DNA from 4 places in the Bariatricus sp. SGI.154 genome. Region 3 is predicted to be linked to each of the others. Evidence: riboswitches for the same ligand, from Rfam matches in the RefSeq annotation. Region 3 holds a riboswitch; each other region holds the start of a gene.
What was found. A riboswitch is a leader RNA that binds a small molecule or an ion and turns the genes downstream of it on or off. The one in region 3 is predicted to bind thiamine pyrophosphate.
Positions count from the first base shown of each region.

Region 1: linked by a shared signal. The riboswitch ahead of thiS (sulfur carrier protein ThiS) and the one ahead of ACQRBN_RS01495 (energy-coupled thiamine transporter ThiT) in region 3 are both predicted to bind thiamine pyrophosphate.
Region 2: linked by a shared signal. The riboswitch ahead of thiE (thiamine phosphate synthase) and the one ahead of ACQRBN_RS01495 (energy-coupled thiamine transporter ThiT) in region 3 are both predicted to bind thiamine pyrophosphate.
Region 4: linked by a shared signal. The riboswitch ahead of thiC (phosphomethylpyrimidine synthase ThiC) and the one ahead of ACQRBN_RS01495 (energy-coupled thiamine transporter ThiT) in region 3 are both predicted to bind thiamine pyrophosphate.

Region 1 covers NZ_JBNPMC010000001.1:151,705-154,848, reverse strand. The annotation lists gene thiH (2-iminoacetate synthase ThiH) at 1-164, opposite strand, end outside; gene ACQRBN_RS00775 (thiazole synthase) at 178-987, opposite strand; gene thiF (sulfur carrier protein ThiS adenylyltransferase ThiF) at 1,047-1,685, opposite strand; gene thiS (sulfur carrier protein ThiS) at 1,746-1,943, opposite strand; TPP riboswitch at 2,192-2,299, opposite strand.
Region 2 covers NZ_JBNPMC010000039.1:24,720-27,863, forward strand. The annotation lists gene thiD (bifunctional hydroxymethylpyrimidine kinase/phosphomethylpyrimidine kinase) at 1-331, opposite strand, end outside; gene ACQRBN_RS14480 (HAD family hydrolase) at 471-1,145, opposite strand; gene thiE (thiamine phosphate synthase) at 1,142-1,783, opposite strand; TPP riboswitch at 1,928-2,038, opposite strand; gene ACQRBN_RS14490 (DUF4091 domain-containing protein) at 2,045-3,144, opposite strand, start outside.
Region 3 covers NZ_JBNPMC010000001.1:296,702-299,845, reverse strand. The annotation lists gene ACQRBN_RS01500 (MFS transporter) at 1-852, shown strand, start outside; TPP riboswitch at 1,323-1,428, shown strand; gene ACQRBN_RS01495 (energy-coupled thiamine transporter ThiT) at 1,473-2,138, shown strand; gene ACQRBN_RS01490 (sigma-70 family RNA polymerase sigma factor) at 2,344-2,550, opposite strand; gene ACQRBN_RS01485 (sugar O-acetyltransferase) at 2,925-3,144, shown strand, end outside.
Region 4 covers NZ_JBNPMC010000039.1:19,930-23,073, reverse strand. The annotation lists gene cytX (putative hydroxymethylpyrimidine transporter CytX) at 1-32, shown strand, start outside; gene thiC (phosphomethylpyrimidine synthase ThiC) at 460-1,764, opposite strand; TPP riboswitch at 2,005-2,110, opposite strand; gene ACQRBN_RS14460 (replication-associated recombination protein A) at 2,312-3,144, shown strand, end outside.

The DNA of each region.
Region 1 (3,144 bases), 140 kb from region 3:
GATTCCATAGCATGAATTACCTGGTCCATAATATCGGATTCCAGTACCTCCATGCCTGGAAGATAGGTCATATGGTCAATGCGGTTTTTCTTTTGGTCTTCTAATATTTCCTTGCTGAGGATGCTTTCATTGATGTGTGCATTTTTCGTATGTGTATGTTCCATATGCGGTCACTCCTTAATCCTGTAAAAATCCTGTCAGTGGAGAGGAGGCGCTTGCGCCCTTCTCAATCGTTCTTCCGAGCCCAGACAGATATGCGCTTCGTCCAGCCTCGATTGCTTTCTTAAATGCTTCTGCCATTGCAGGTATATCTCCAGCGGTAGCAATCGCAGTATTAGCCATAACTGCTGATGCACCCATTTCCATTGCCTCACATGCCTGTGACGGACGTCCGATTCCGGCATCTACGATGATTGGAAGATCAATCTCATCAATTAGGATCTGAATGAAGTCTTTGGTGCAAAGTCCCTTATTAGAGCCGATAGGAGAACCAAGAGGCATCACACATGCGGCGCCGGCGTTCGCCAGATCTCTGGCGGCGTTCAAGTCCGGGTACATGTAAGGCATGACAACGAATCCTTCTTTGGCAAGGATCTCAGTTGCCTTTATGGTTTCGTAGTTATCCGGCAGTAAGTATTTGGAATCGTGGATAACTTCTATCTTCACAAAATTACCGCAGCCAACTTCACGGGAAAGCCTGGCGATACGGACTGCTTCTTCGGCATTGCGTGCGCCGGAGGTATTAGGAAGCAGTGTAACGTTATCCGGGATATAATCTAAGATGTTGGCAAGTCCGCCTTCGTTGGCACGGCGGAGCGCCAGGGTAATAATCTGGGCTTCGGCTTTCTCGATACAGGCTTTTACAAGATCCAGAGAGAATTTGCCGGAACCGAGGATGAAGCGGGATGTGAATTCATGTCCGCCAAGAATAAATGTGTCTTTATTCTGACCCTCTTTTTGAATTTGTTTTTGAGTTTGTTTTTGCATTTGGCTCATAATATGTCCTTCTTTCTTTTTGTTATAAGTTATAAGTTACAACCTGGCAATCAAGGTTCTTCTTCTCCAAGAATCAGCCGTGTAATCATATTTGCTTGATGGGAAGCGCAGATGGCAACCCGTGGTGCCATAAGCCCTCTTCCGTAGGTGGATTCTGTTGTCTCGTCACCACAGAGATAGAAATTGCGAGTGATACGTCGGGTATGTATGGAATTGCTGCTCTCGTATCCAGCCATCCCGGAAGCAGCCACCAACCGCTTATCGGGGAAATGTTCCAATATGCCATTTACAAGTATTGCTTTTGCTTCCGGATGATCGAAGGCTTCGCAGATGATAGCATCATTCTGGAATAATTCCTGAAGGTTGTCTTGCGTTACCTGGATGCAGTCTGTTCGGATGTCCAGGTAAGGATTGATCTTAAGAAGCAGGGATTTTAGTGCATCTGTTTTGTACATGCCGACGTGTTCCATAAAGTATTGCTGGCGGTTGAGGTTTGTAAGATCTACCACATCAAAATCAATCAGATGCAGATGTCCGACTCCAATCCGGGCGAGCGCGTATGCGATATTGGAACCAAGGCCGCCCAGTCCTGCAACGGCAACATTTCCCTGAGAGAGAAGTGCTTGTGTCTCGGGAGAGTGACGTTCATTTAAAGCATTGTAGATCTGTTCTTTGGTAAAAGAATTCAATTAAGTTGCCTCCAATCTGCTATTATATAGTCGGGGTCGTTGTGTCTTATATACTGTAATCTAGCCGCCTCCTACGAAACTTACTACTTCCAGTTTGTCTCCATCCTTTAGAATAACGGATGTATACTGGGATTTGGGAAGGATAGCACCGTTCATCTCAACTGCGATACGATTGATCTGGTATTGGTGCTGCCTAAGATATTCAGCTACGGTAATGGGCTGATTAAGTATTACATCCTGTCCGTTTACAGTAATCATTGTGCACCTCCTTTTTTAGAGATGCAGATGAGTAGCCAAAGCATTCGAAGGGAATTGACGGTGGCAAATTCTGTAGGTGTATATGCATAATTCCAACAAAAAAGAGTTCACAAAGTAATACACCCGTGGTGGTGCACCCCTTCATGAACTCGCGCTCACTCTCAACATCTCTATATGTATTTGTTCAATGTAAATCCTGATTAGAAAAAAAGAGAGACGCCAAAGCATCTCCCGCATTCTCATGTCTATATTCGTTGAGTATACGTTTCCTACGTTGGCATTATCCAAATCAGGTATGTGGGTCGAAGTTGTCAACTTCCTCTCAGCCTATGCGATAAGCTCCCCAGTTGTATTTACAATTTACAGTATAAAAGGGGTGGGGGGATTTGTCAATGGGAATTTAGGGAGAAAAGTGAGTGTAGGAAGTGTACGGTGCAAGGGCAGGGAAGTCGTGGGCTGCAATCGGATCATTTCGCTAAGACCTCGTAACAGAAAAAGATACCGTCCGTTCTAACCGGGCATATTCGCTGTAAGCCCTTGATGGCCTTACGACTCAGATGCCCTCGAAACCAGGACTTGTGGTCCTGGTTTCGCACGAACTGACGGTATCTTTTTCTGCAACGAGGTCTAGGGCTTATGATACGGCCACAGCCCACAACTTCCCTGCCCTTGCACCTGACATCCCCGTGTACTCGGGATTTTCTCTAGTGGGGGATTCCGGCGGAGATGCGTGTGGAACGTTTTGGATAGATAACAGAGTGTGTACGTGGAGAAGCACTTTATGGAAGATAACAGAGTGGGTGGGTAAAGAGAGCAGTATGTAATTTGGGTTCAGGCTATGCATGCTTGCATACTTTGCTCAAAAAGGATTGTTCTACGGTATGCAATGATGAAAAATTATATGTAAAGCATATTCCCTGCACTAATTTATGTCTTAATCACAAAACTCCTGTTTACTTCATAATACATATACATTCCAGTCAACACAATTCCAATATATAAAGCGATCACTCGCCCAGTTCTCCCTCACATCCGTTCCATTTCCAATCTGTTATTTAGCCAACACCGTGCCCCACGCACCCCCCCCAGTCAGGAATCCTCACAGTTCATGAAGAGTCACACATAAGAATGTCAGGCAGAGAGGGGCAGTATGGCAGTTCATGTCCGTAGAAGAGCCGTACAATCCGTTGGTAAAAAAGAG
Region 2 (3,144 bases), on a different contig from region 3:
CGCTGGTTGCCACCATAACCGGGTCGACCACAATATTTTTTGCATCGTATTCTTTTAATTTCTCAGCAATCGTCGTAATCAGTGGACTTACTGATACCATGCCGATCTTGACTGCATCCGGATAGATATCTGTAAATATATTGTCAATCTGGTCTTCTAAAAATTCCGGAGTTACCTCCATAATCCCTGTTACACCGGTAGTATTCTGTGCGGTTAAGGCCGTGATCGCACTCATGGCATATACGCCATTGCTGATCATTGTCTTAATATCTGCCTGGATACCGGCGCCTCCGCTGGAATCACTGCCAGCGATTGTTAATGCTGTTCTCATATTCATTCTCCTTTTCTTATGCATTAATTTTCTATAGCGACAAAAGGTGGTGCCCCCAATCTGCCGCTGGATAAAGCATCTGGTACACAGTATTATTTTATTCGGTATCATCTTTATTTAAAATAACAGTACACTGAACCTATAGGTCCAGATGCGTATTCCCGATTTGTTTCCAGAAATCCTGTAACTTCGTCATATTCAATAGATAGACATCTGCCAGGCCTCTGATTGCATCCTGATCCGCCTCACTGAAACGATCATAGACTCCAACTGTCCGAAACCCTGCATCTGCTGCTGTACGGATTGCATGCAAAGCGTCCTCGAATACATAGGTCTCTTCCGGGATTGTTCCTAATTCTTCTGCTGCCCTATGATAGATAATGGGTTTACTCTTTCCCGCTCCAACCTCTGAACAAGTATAAATCTTTCGGAAATATTTTAAAATGTTATGCCTTTCAAAAGCCGCCCTGATATACATTTTCTCACTGGATGTCGCTACCACCATTGGAATTCCCTTATCCGCCAACTGACCCAGGAATTCTGCCGCACCATTCTTCAGCGGCGCTTCATTTACATAGAAGTCTTTAACTACCCTAAGCACATCCTCTGCAATCCGCTCACAGTCCTGGTGCAGAAAATACCGTTTCTTCAGATATTCTGCCCCTTCTTTCACGCTCATTGGAAATAGGATTTTCCCAAGTTCTGGTTCCGGCGTAATTCCCATCTGAACCAGATATCGCGATGCCGCGTCATCCCATATCTGCGTAGAATCCAGAAGTGTTCCATCCACATCAAAGATTGCCCCTTTTATCATGCCTTCACCATCTTTGCGGTTAGTTCTTTCAATTCCGAAGCCGCCGCTTCAATATCCGGCTGTGCAAAGATCGCACTGATTACCGCAATTCCACTCATGCCATTTCCAGCAAGCTGCGATACATTCTCCTTACTGATTCCGCCTATGGCAACCACCGGAATGCTGACGGCCTCACAGATCTCTTTTAATGTCTCATGGCTGATTCCTTTCGCATCTGCTTTGGAACTCGTATGGAACACGGCTCCCACACCAAGGTAATCTGCCCCTCTTTGTTCCGCAAGCAATGCCTGTTCTACCGTCTTGGCAGTAACTCCGATAATCTTATCCGGTCCGAGTCGTTTACGCACATCCCCGGCTTCCATATCACTTTGACCGACATGCACGCCATCCGCATCTGCTGCAATCGCAATATCAACATTATCATTGATTACGAATGGGACTCCATATTCTCTACATAACGCCTTAATCTCCTTCGCTTCTTCCAGGAAGTGTTCCTCATCCAATTCCTTCTCTCTTAACTGGATAAAGGTTACACCGCCGTCCAAAGCCTTCTTAACCTGGCTGTACAGCGTCTCGCCATTCAACCAGGATCTGTCTGTGACTGCATAGAGCAGCATATCTTCCTTCTTACATCTCATAGTAAACTCCTAACTTTTCACCCCGTCACTCAATTAGGGACAGGGCAAATTCAATTGGGGACACCCTTATTTTAATTGGGGACGGGGGAAATCTAAAAAACCCCCGTCCCCAAAAACGGATATGCCATGTACAGCATATCCGTTATCTTACACACGTTATATCCCTACGTTGGCATTATCCAAATCAGGTTCATGGGTAAGGGCGGTATCAGCCCACTCTCAGCCTAATCCTTACAGGCTCCCCTTTTGTTGTCATATTTATTATACTACGAAAACATGATTTTGCAATCTTCTTTTCATCTCTTCGGCAACCCTCGCCCGTAACCGACAGAAATATCCAGGATCTGTCGGATAACTTTCGAATGTAAACTCACATCTCTCTCCTTCCATCACCAACGCTACTGTCCTCTCTCTTCCAATCATCTCCTCCAGTCTCATCAGCGCAAGATAATCATAGATTCCTTCCCTCTGCACTTCCGCCCGAATTGATGACCACGGCTTTCCATCCATTCCCGGATAGACGAGAAATGTATCGCCCGACGGGAATGCATACCCCGCATGTGTATTCAAAAAAGGATCTATATGTTCCACGGAATACTGCGAATTATAAAAATTATACCCCCAGTGCAAGAATCCCTTAATACGATAGAGATACATCAGCACTCCCATAATCCGGTTTCTGGCACTTGGCATGGCAAAGAACCGATTTGGCACTTCTTTGTACTGCGCGCAGCAATAATATACCCAGAGATCAGGAACCCCATGCTCCACAAATGGCTGTATCCGATTATTGGCTGGAATCGGATGCTTGATCAATCCCTGTTCATAAAAGGAATAATCACTAAGCGCATCCACAATCTGCCATCCGTCCAACAGATCCGCCACTCTCTCTGTCGCCTTTCGATAACTTTCAAGATGCTCTTGCTCCGGTTCATCTGATATATGGAAATACACATGCTCTCTGTCATACCCCAAGCCTGCCAGTTCCCTCTGCAAAGCCGGAAGGAAATCCTCCAGGAATCTACGGTACTCTTCACTGTCCGCTGCCACATGCCATCCAAAGAACTGCTTTTCTTCCCCCGCTTCCTTTCCATAGATATTCGGTGTTGCCTTTGCTCCCCACTGCGTAAAAAGATGCGGAATTTCTATGTGGCCGATTCCTGCCCTCCTACAGATAGCACACCATCGCGTAAGCCTTTCGAATCCGAAGAAATATCTTCCGTCCTGCCTCGTGATATCTACCAACTGCACGGTCGTACGTTTTCCTCCTACGTCTGTATCCAGCGGCGGCGTAAATACGGGCGTTAACAGCATGTTAATCCCCAGTTCTTTTCCTGCAAGCATAATCTGATGCTCCAGGA
Region 3 (3,144 bases):
CCGATGGTTGATTTTTTTGGAGGTCAAGGGCTGCAGTCTGCATGGATTAAGTCTATTATGGTCTTTGGTATTATCGGTCTGATACCTTTGGCATTGAATGTATTGTTTGTCAAAGAACGGGTAGAGAATGATGTTCCTCCGGAGAATCTCATCGTTGGTATCAAATGTGCTGTTGTAAACAAATATTGGTGGATGGCCTTTGTTGTTAATTTGATGGCCAATTTTATTCTGACCTTTAACCTGTCTGTTTCCATTTATTACCTAAACTCTGTGTTGGGAAATATGGCTTTGATGGGAACGTTTGTTGCATGCTCCAACTTGCCTGGCGTATTTCTGTCTGCAGTGGCTCCTTTCTTTTTGAAAAAGTATACGAAGCGACAGATGGTATTGTTCGGTTCAATCTGTATGGTGGTGGCTCAGGTTGTATTTATAGTAGTGCCGACATCCTCTACTATTTTATTTGCTACGGCGCTGTTGCGCGGTATTGGAATGGGCTTTGCGATGGGTATGGCCGGAGCCCTCATCGGTGACACTATCGATTATGGCGAGTGGAAGACCGGTATACGTGTTCAGTCTGTCTTGTTCTCTGCAAGTTCTGTAGGCGCCAAAATCGGGCAAGGAGCTTTGACAGCAGCCTTTGGATTCTTCTTAAGTGCAGTTGGATATAATGGTGCTTTGGAGGTTCAGTCTGCAAGTACGATCAGCGGTATTGATGCATTCTTTAAATTCGGTCCCTTAGTTGTTGCTATCATCTTGCTGGTTGATATCTGGTTCCTGGATGTTGAAACAAAAAATCCGCAGTATATTAAAGAAATTGCAGAGCGTAAAGCAACTCAGAATGCAGGCGAATAGATATACTTGTAATGTAAGACCCATCTGGAAAATGATAAAAAAAGGTGTATCGAAAAAATTTTCGATACACCTTTCTAATCATCCTAACAACTTCTTAGTTAAGTTTCTCTATAAATATTGACAAAGCAGTTTCCCCAGAAAAATACTCTTTAAGAGCATTGAATAACTTCATCATTATCATTCACTTCCTTCTCATTTATTCTCGTTCCTTAAACTGTTAAAATATTAACACGTAGTATAGATAATGTAAAGATAAATTTTTAACAAAGTTTGGCTTGATTTCATTAGATATTTTGTGCGCTTTTTCAAATGACGCGAATCTCGCAAATTTAGCAGAATTGAAATATACAAGTTACAGACCTATTGATTGATTAGAGAGATGCCTGCAAGGTAAGAAAGATAATCTGATGTAATGGAGTTGACATTTCCAAGCAGCATGTATATGATAATGACTGGACAAACTACATAAGATTGATAACAAGGGGAGCTTATAGAATAGGCTGAGAGGAAGTTGTCAACTTCGACCCATAACCTGATGTGGATAATGCCAACGTAGGGATGCGTTATAGATTGGCTTCAAGCCCTTTTTGTTTTCAATCGGAGACAAGGAGGGCATTTTTATGTTTGATCTATTAGTCAATGCAGAAGGCGGTCTGACAACTGCCGGATATGCGGTATGTATTGTTGTTGGAGTTGTACTCTTTATCGTTGCGTTATTTTTTGCGGGGAAGAAATCCGGGAAAAAGAAGATGAGCACAAAGCAGTTAGTGTTCTGCGCGATGGCAATGGCGCTGGCGTTTGTGACTTCTTATATGAAGATATTCAAGTTGCCGTGGGGTGGAAGCGTAACGCTGTGCAGTATGCTGTTCATTGTATTGGTCGGCAACTGGTACGGAGTACAGACTGGAATCCTTGTGGGGCTTTCTTATGGGCTCCTACAGTTCATCCAGGAACCGTATGTGCTTTCATTCTTTCAGGTTTGCTGTGACTATGTGCTGGCATTCGCGGCGCTGGGCGTTGCCGGATTTTTCGCAAAAAGCAAGAATGGCTTGCTGAAGGGATATATTGCGGCGGTTCTCGCCAGAGGAGCATTCCACTCTCTGGGAGGATACCTATATTGGATGGACTACATGCCAGATAATTTCCCGCAGTCATTGAAGAGCATCTACCCGATTGCTTATAACTATAGTTTTCTGCTGGCAGAGGCGGTCATGACGGTGGTTATTATCTCAGTTCCGGCGGTGGCAAAAGGACTTAGCAGGGTAAAACAGACAGCGTTAGATTAACGCACTAAAGAGGGGACATTGTTTTTTTCAATTTCCCCCGTCCCCAATTAAAATAGCCGTGTCCCTTTTTGAATTTGCCGTGTCCCTTTTTAATTCATGATAATCCCGACTTTATCTAACCCCTCGCCAGTATACAGATCTTTTATTCGAATTTCTTTTGTTACGCCTCCGGCGAATTCGATGATCAGTTTTTTATTCCGTCTCCTTAATTCTTTGTGCCATAGATTTTTGCGATCTGGCACAGCCAGGTGGATACCTTGCAGTTCCCGTTATACTTGTTTGCGCATCGGACTGCCTGATGGAATGTTTCTTGTGTCAGTTCTTCGGCAGTATCTGTCTCGTGGCATAAGGAGATTAGAAATTTATATACCAGTTTTGCATGTTCGCTATATATGGAATCCATATCTAACATCGCGTCACATCCTTCTTTGCTTATATATACCCCAACTAGTCATTTCGTTACATCATGTCGTCATTATTTTATAGAAAAATGTTCTCGGATAAAAGGTTAATTATCTGTGAGGATTCAGAGATTGTAGCAGAAATGCAGGGATAACTGTTGCCAGATAATATGTATTACAGTTCTTTAAAAATTCGTACACTTCCTGCATGGTAAAATCCTCCCTATATGTAAATGTAATGCCCAATATGGTTTGAAAATATTTAAGTTTATGAAATTATTGCAGTTCTCTCTCGAGATTATTATAATAAATAATAAGAAATTGGGTAAAATGCAGTCCGGTATACCTACTCTGTCGGACAGGAAAAATGTAAAGGAGAAGCAATATGACTGAATTTGAAAAAATGCACAGCACGGATCTATACCTTCCCAATGGCGAAGAGATTATGAAAGAACAGGAGCAGTGCCTGGAGCGCCAGTACGATTACAACCTGACACGACCGTCAGAAGGCGCCAAAAGAGAGGCGTTATTAAAGGAGATGTTTGCTGAGATTGGTGACGGCTGTTATATAGAACCGCCTCTTCACAGCAACTGGGGTGGTCATC
Region 4 (3,144 bases), on a different contig from region 3:
TGATTGTAAGTAAAGTCGTGAAGAAGGATTAAGGTAGGAATTTGTTGTAGAAAAATAGATTGTTGGGTGTGTACGGTGAAGGAGGAGAATCAGTGTGGTTCTGAGACCGGGGCGTTTCGTTAAGAATCCGTAACCGTAAAAATACCAGCAGATTGGCAACCGAGTACACTCACTCCGAAATCTTGATGATTTCGCAGTTCGGGTACTTTTTCGCCTTTGACGTGTAGTCAAAGCCTCATGCCAATCTGCTGGTATTTTTACGCTAACGGCTTCTAGAACTCACTTGACGGCCTCCGAGCCACACCGATTCTTCTCCTTCGCCTGACAATTCCATAATCTCAAGGTTTTCTCCATTGGGAGGATTCTGGCAAGAGTGCGTGGGAAGGAGCGTGCTTTGGCTCAAAATTGCATACCCAAGAAAGCCCCAAGAGTCCTCAAAAATTATGATTAAAATTCCTTTTATTCCATAATATCTACATCTTCTCCGCGAAGTATTTTATTAATATTTCGTACTGCGCACATTTTCCCGCACATCGTACACGTATCTTCCCGTTCCGGTGTAGATTCTTTGCGATACCGTCTGGCTTTCTCACTATCGATTGCCAGATCAAACTGCTTCTCCCAGTCAAGGTTACGTCTTGCCTCGCTCATCTCAAAGTCCCAGTCAGCGGCGCCCGGAAGTCCTTTGGCAACATCTGCGGCATGGGCAGCGATGCGGGATGCAATAATGCCTTCTTTTACATCTTCCAGCGTAGGAAGGCGTAAATGTTCTGCCGGTGTAACATAGCAGAGGAAAGCAGCTCCATATGTAGCGGCGATTGCTCCGCCGATAGCAGCGGTAATGTGGTCATATCCAGGAGCAACATCTGTAACCAATGGTCCAAGTACATAGAAAGGCGCACCTTTGCAGATGGTTTTCTGAATCTCCATATTCGCCTGAATCTGGTTCAAAGGCATATGTCCGGGCCCTTCGATCATAACCTGAACGTCTTTCTCCCAGGCTCTTGTAGTCAATTCGCCCAATGTCACAAGTTCCTCTATCTGAGGGATGTCGCCGGCGTCAGCGATACTTCCAGGTCTGCATGCATCGCCAAGGCTTAAAGTAACATCATACTGCTGGCAGATTTCCAGAATCTCATCGTAACGTTCATAGAATGGATTCTCCTGTCCGGTTAATTCCATCCATGCGAAAATGATAGAGCCGCCGCGGGATACGATATTCGTGTGGCGTTTGGATTTTTTGAAACGTGCGGCAGTATCACGGTTGATTCCGCAGTGGATGGTCATAAAGTCAACGCCGTCTTCCGCGTGCATTCTTACGATATCAATCCATTCATCGGAGGTGATGGATTTTAATGCTTTGTTATAATATACGACAGCATCGTAGATTGGCACGGTTCCGATAATCGCCGGACATTCTTGAGTAAGTTTCCGGCGAAATACCTTGGTATCGCCAAAAGAGCTTAAGTCCATGATGGATTCTGCGCCCATGTTAACGGCTTCCATCACTTTCGCAAGTTCCACATCCAGATCCAGGCAGTCCCGGGAGGTGCCGAGATTAACATTGATCTTGGTTTTTAACATACTGCCGATTCCGTAAGGCTTTAGACAGGTGTGGTTCTTGTTAGCAGGAATGGCAATCTTGCCCTCCGCAACTAATTTTCTTAATTCTTCAACATTCATGTTTTCATAGGAAGCAACTGCCTCCATCTGTGGGGTGATGATACCCTTGCGGGCAGCATTCATCTGAGTTGTGTACTCCATGATATATCCTCTCCATTCTTAAGATTGTCGTGTACCTGGGATATTTGTGTGATGTAAGCCGGCTGTTGATGCGTTCATATTTGTGAGACTTTATAAAGGATAACAGTGGCAATATACCGGCTGGAAATATGAGTAATCACTTACAGAACTTGCCACCGGCAGTTCCCTCCGGAGGTTTCGGCAACAAAAAACGGGAGATACTGCCGAAGCGGTATATCCCGTGTATTTGTATGTTCTAAACAAATATGTGAAATATTTCCCTACGTTGGCATTATCCAAATCAGGTACAAGGTCGAAACGCGCTAGTTTCCTCTCAGCCCTTCTAAGAGCTCCCTTAATATTTATATTGTAACTGATACCATTATAGGAGATAGAAGTGATGCTGTCAAATGTTTTTACATGCTGCGAAGATATATGGCAGAGATCTGGGGGCATCGCATATCTAGCGGTAGACTTAAGCCTTGGGATGAGGCAAAAATCTCCTTGTAAAGTATAAAGGAGGAGAGTATAATAAAGAAGAACATACGTTCTTGAAAGAGGGATTGATATGGAACAGATGACATTGTTTGATGACAGGAGGCAGACGGTGCCTTTGGCAAGCAGGTTGCGCCCAACGACGCTTGAAGAGTTTGCAGGTCAGGAACATTTGCTGGGAAAAGGGAAGATGCTCCGGCAGTTGATCGAAAAAGACCAGATATCTTCTATGATATTCTGGGGGCCGCCTGGAGTTGGGAAGACAACGCTTGCTAGTATTATTGCCAGTAAGACGAAGGCGGATTTCATTAATTTCAGTGCCGTGACCAGTGGAATTAAAGAGATTAAAGAAGTGATGAAACAGGCGGAAGATAGCCGTAGGATGGGGATTCGTACGGTTCTGTTTGTGGATGAGATTCATAGGTTTAACAAGGCGCAGCAGGATGCGTTTCTTCCGTTTGTAGAGAAGGGAAGCATTATTCTGATAGGCGCTACGACAGAGAATCCGTCTTTTGAGGTAAATGCGGCGCTTTTGTCCAGATGCCGTGTTTTTGTGCTGAAAGCCTTGGATGAGCGGGATCTGATGAAGGTGCTGGAGCATGCGTTAAAGAGTCCGGCAGGGTTCGGTGATCAGAATGTACAGATGACGGAGCAACAGTTGAAGGCTGTGGCTGCATTTGCCAATGGGGATGCGAGAACGGCGCTTAATACGTTAGAGATGGCGGTACTTAACGGGGAGATTAGTGCGGAGGGCATTGTGGTCACAGATGAAGGACTGGAACAGTGCATTAGCAGGAAATCTTTGCTTTATGATAAGAATGGGGAGGAACACTATAATCTGATATCAGCGCTGCATAAGTCCATGCGTAACAGCGATCCGGATGCGGCGATTTACTGGATGTGCAG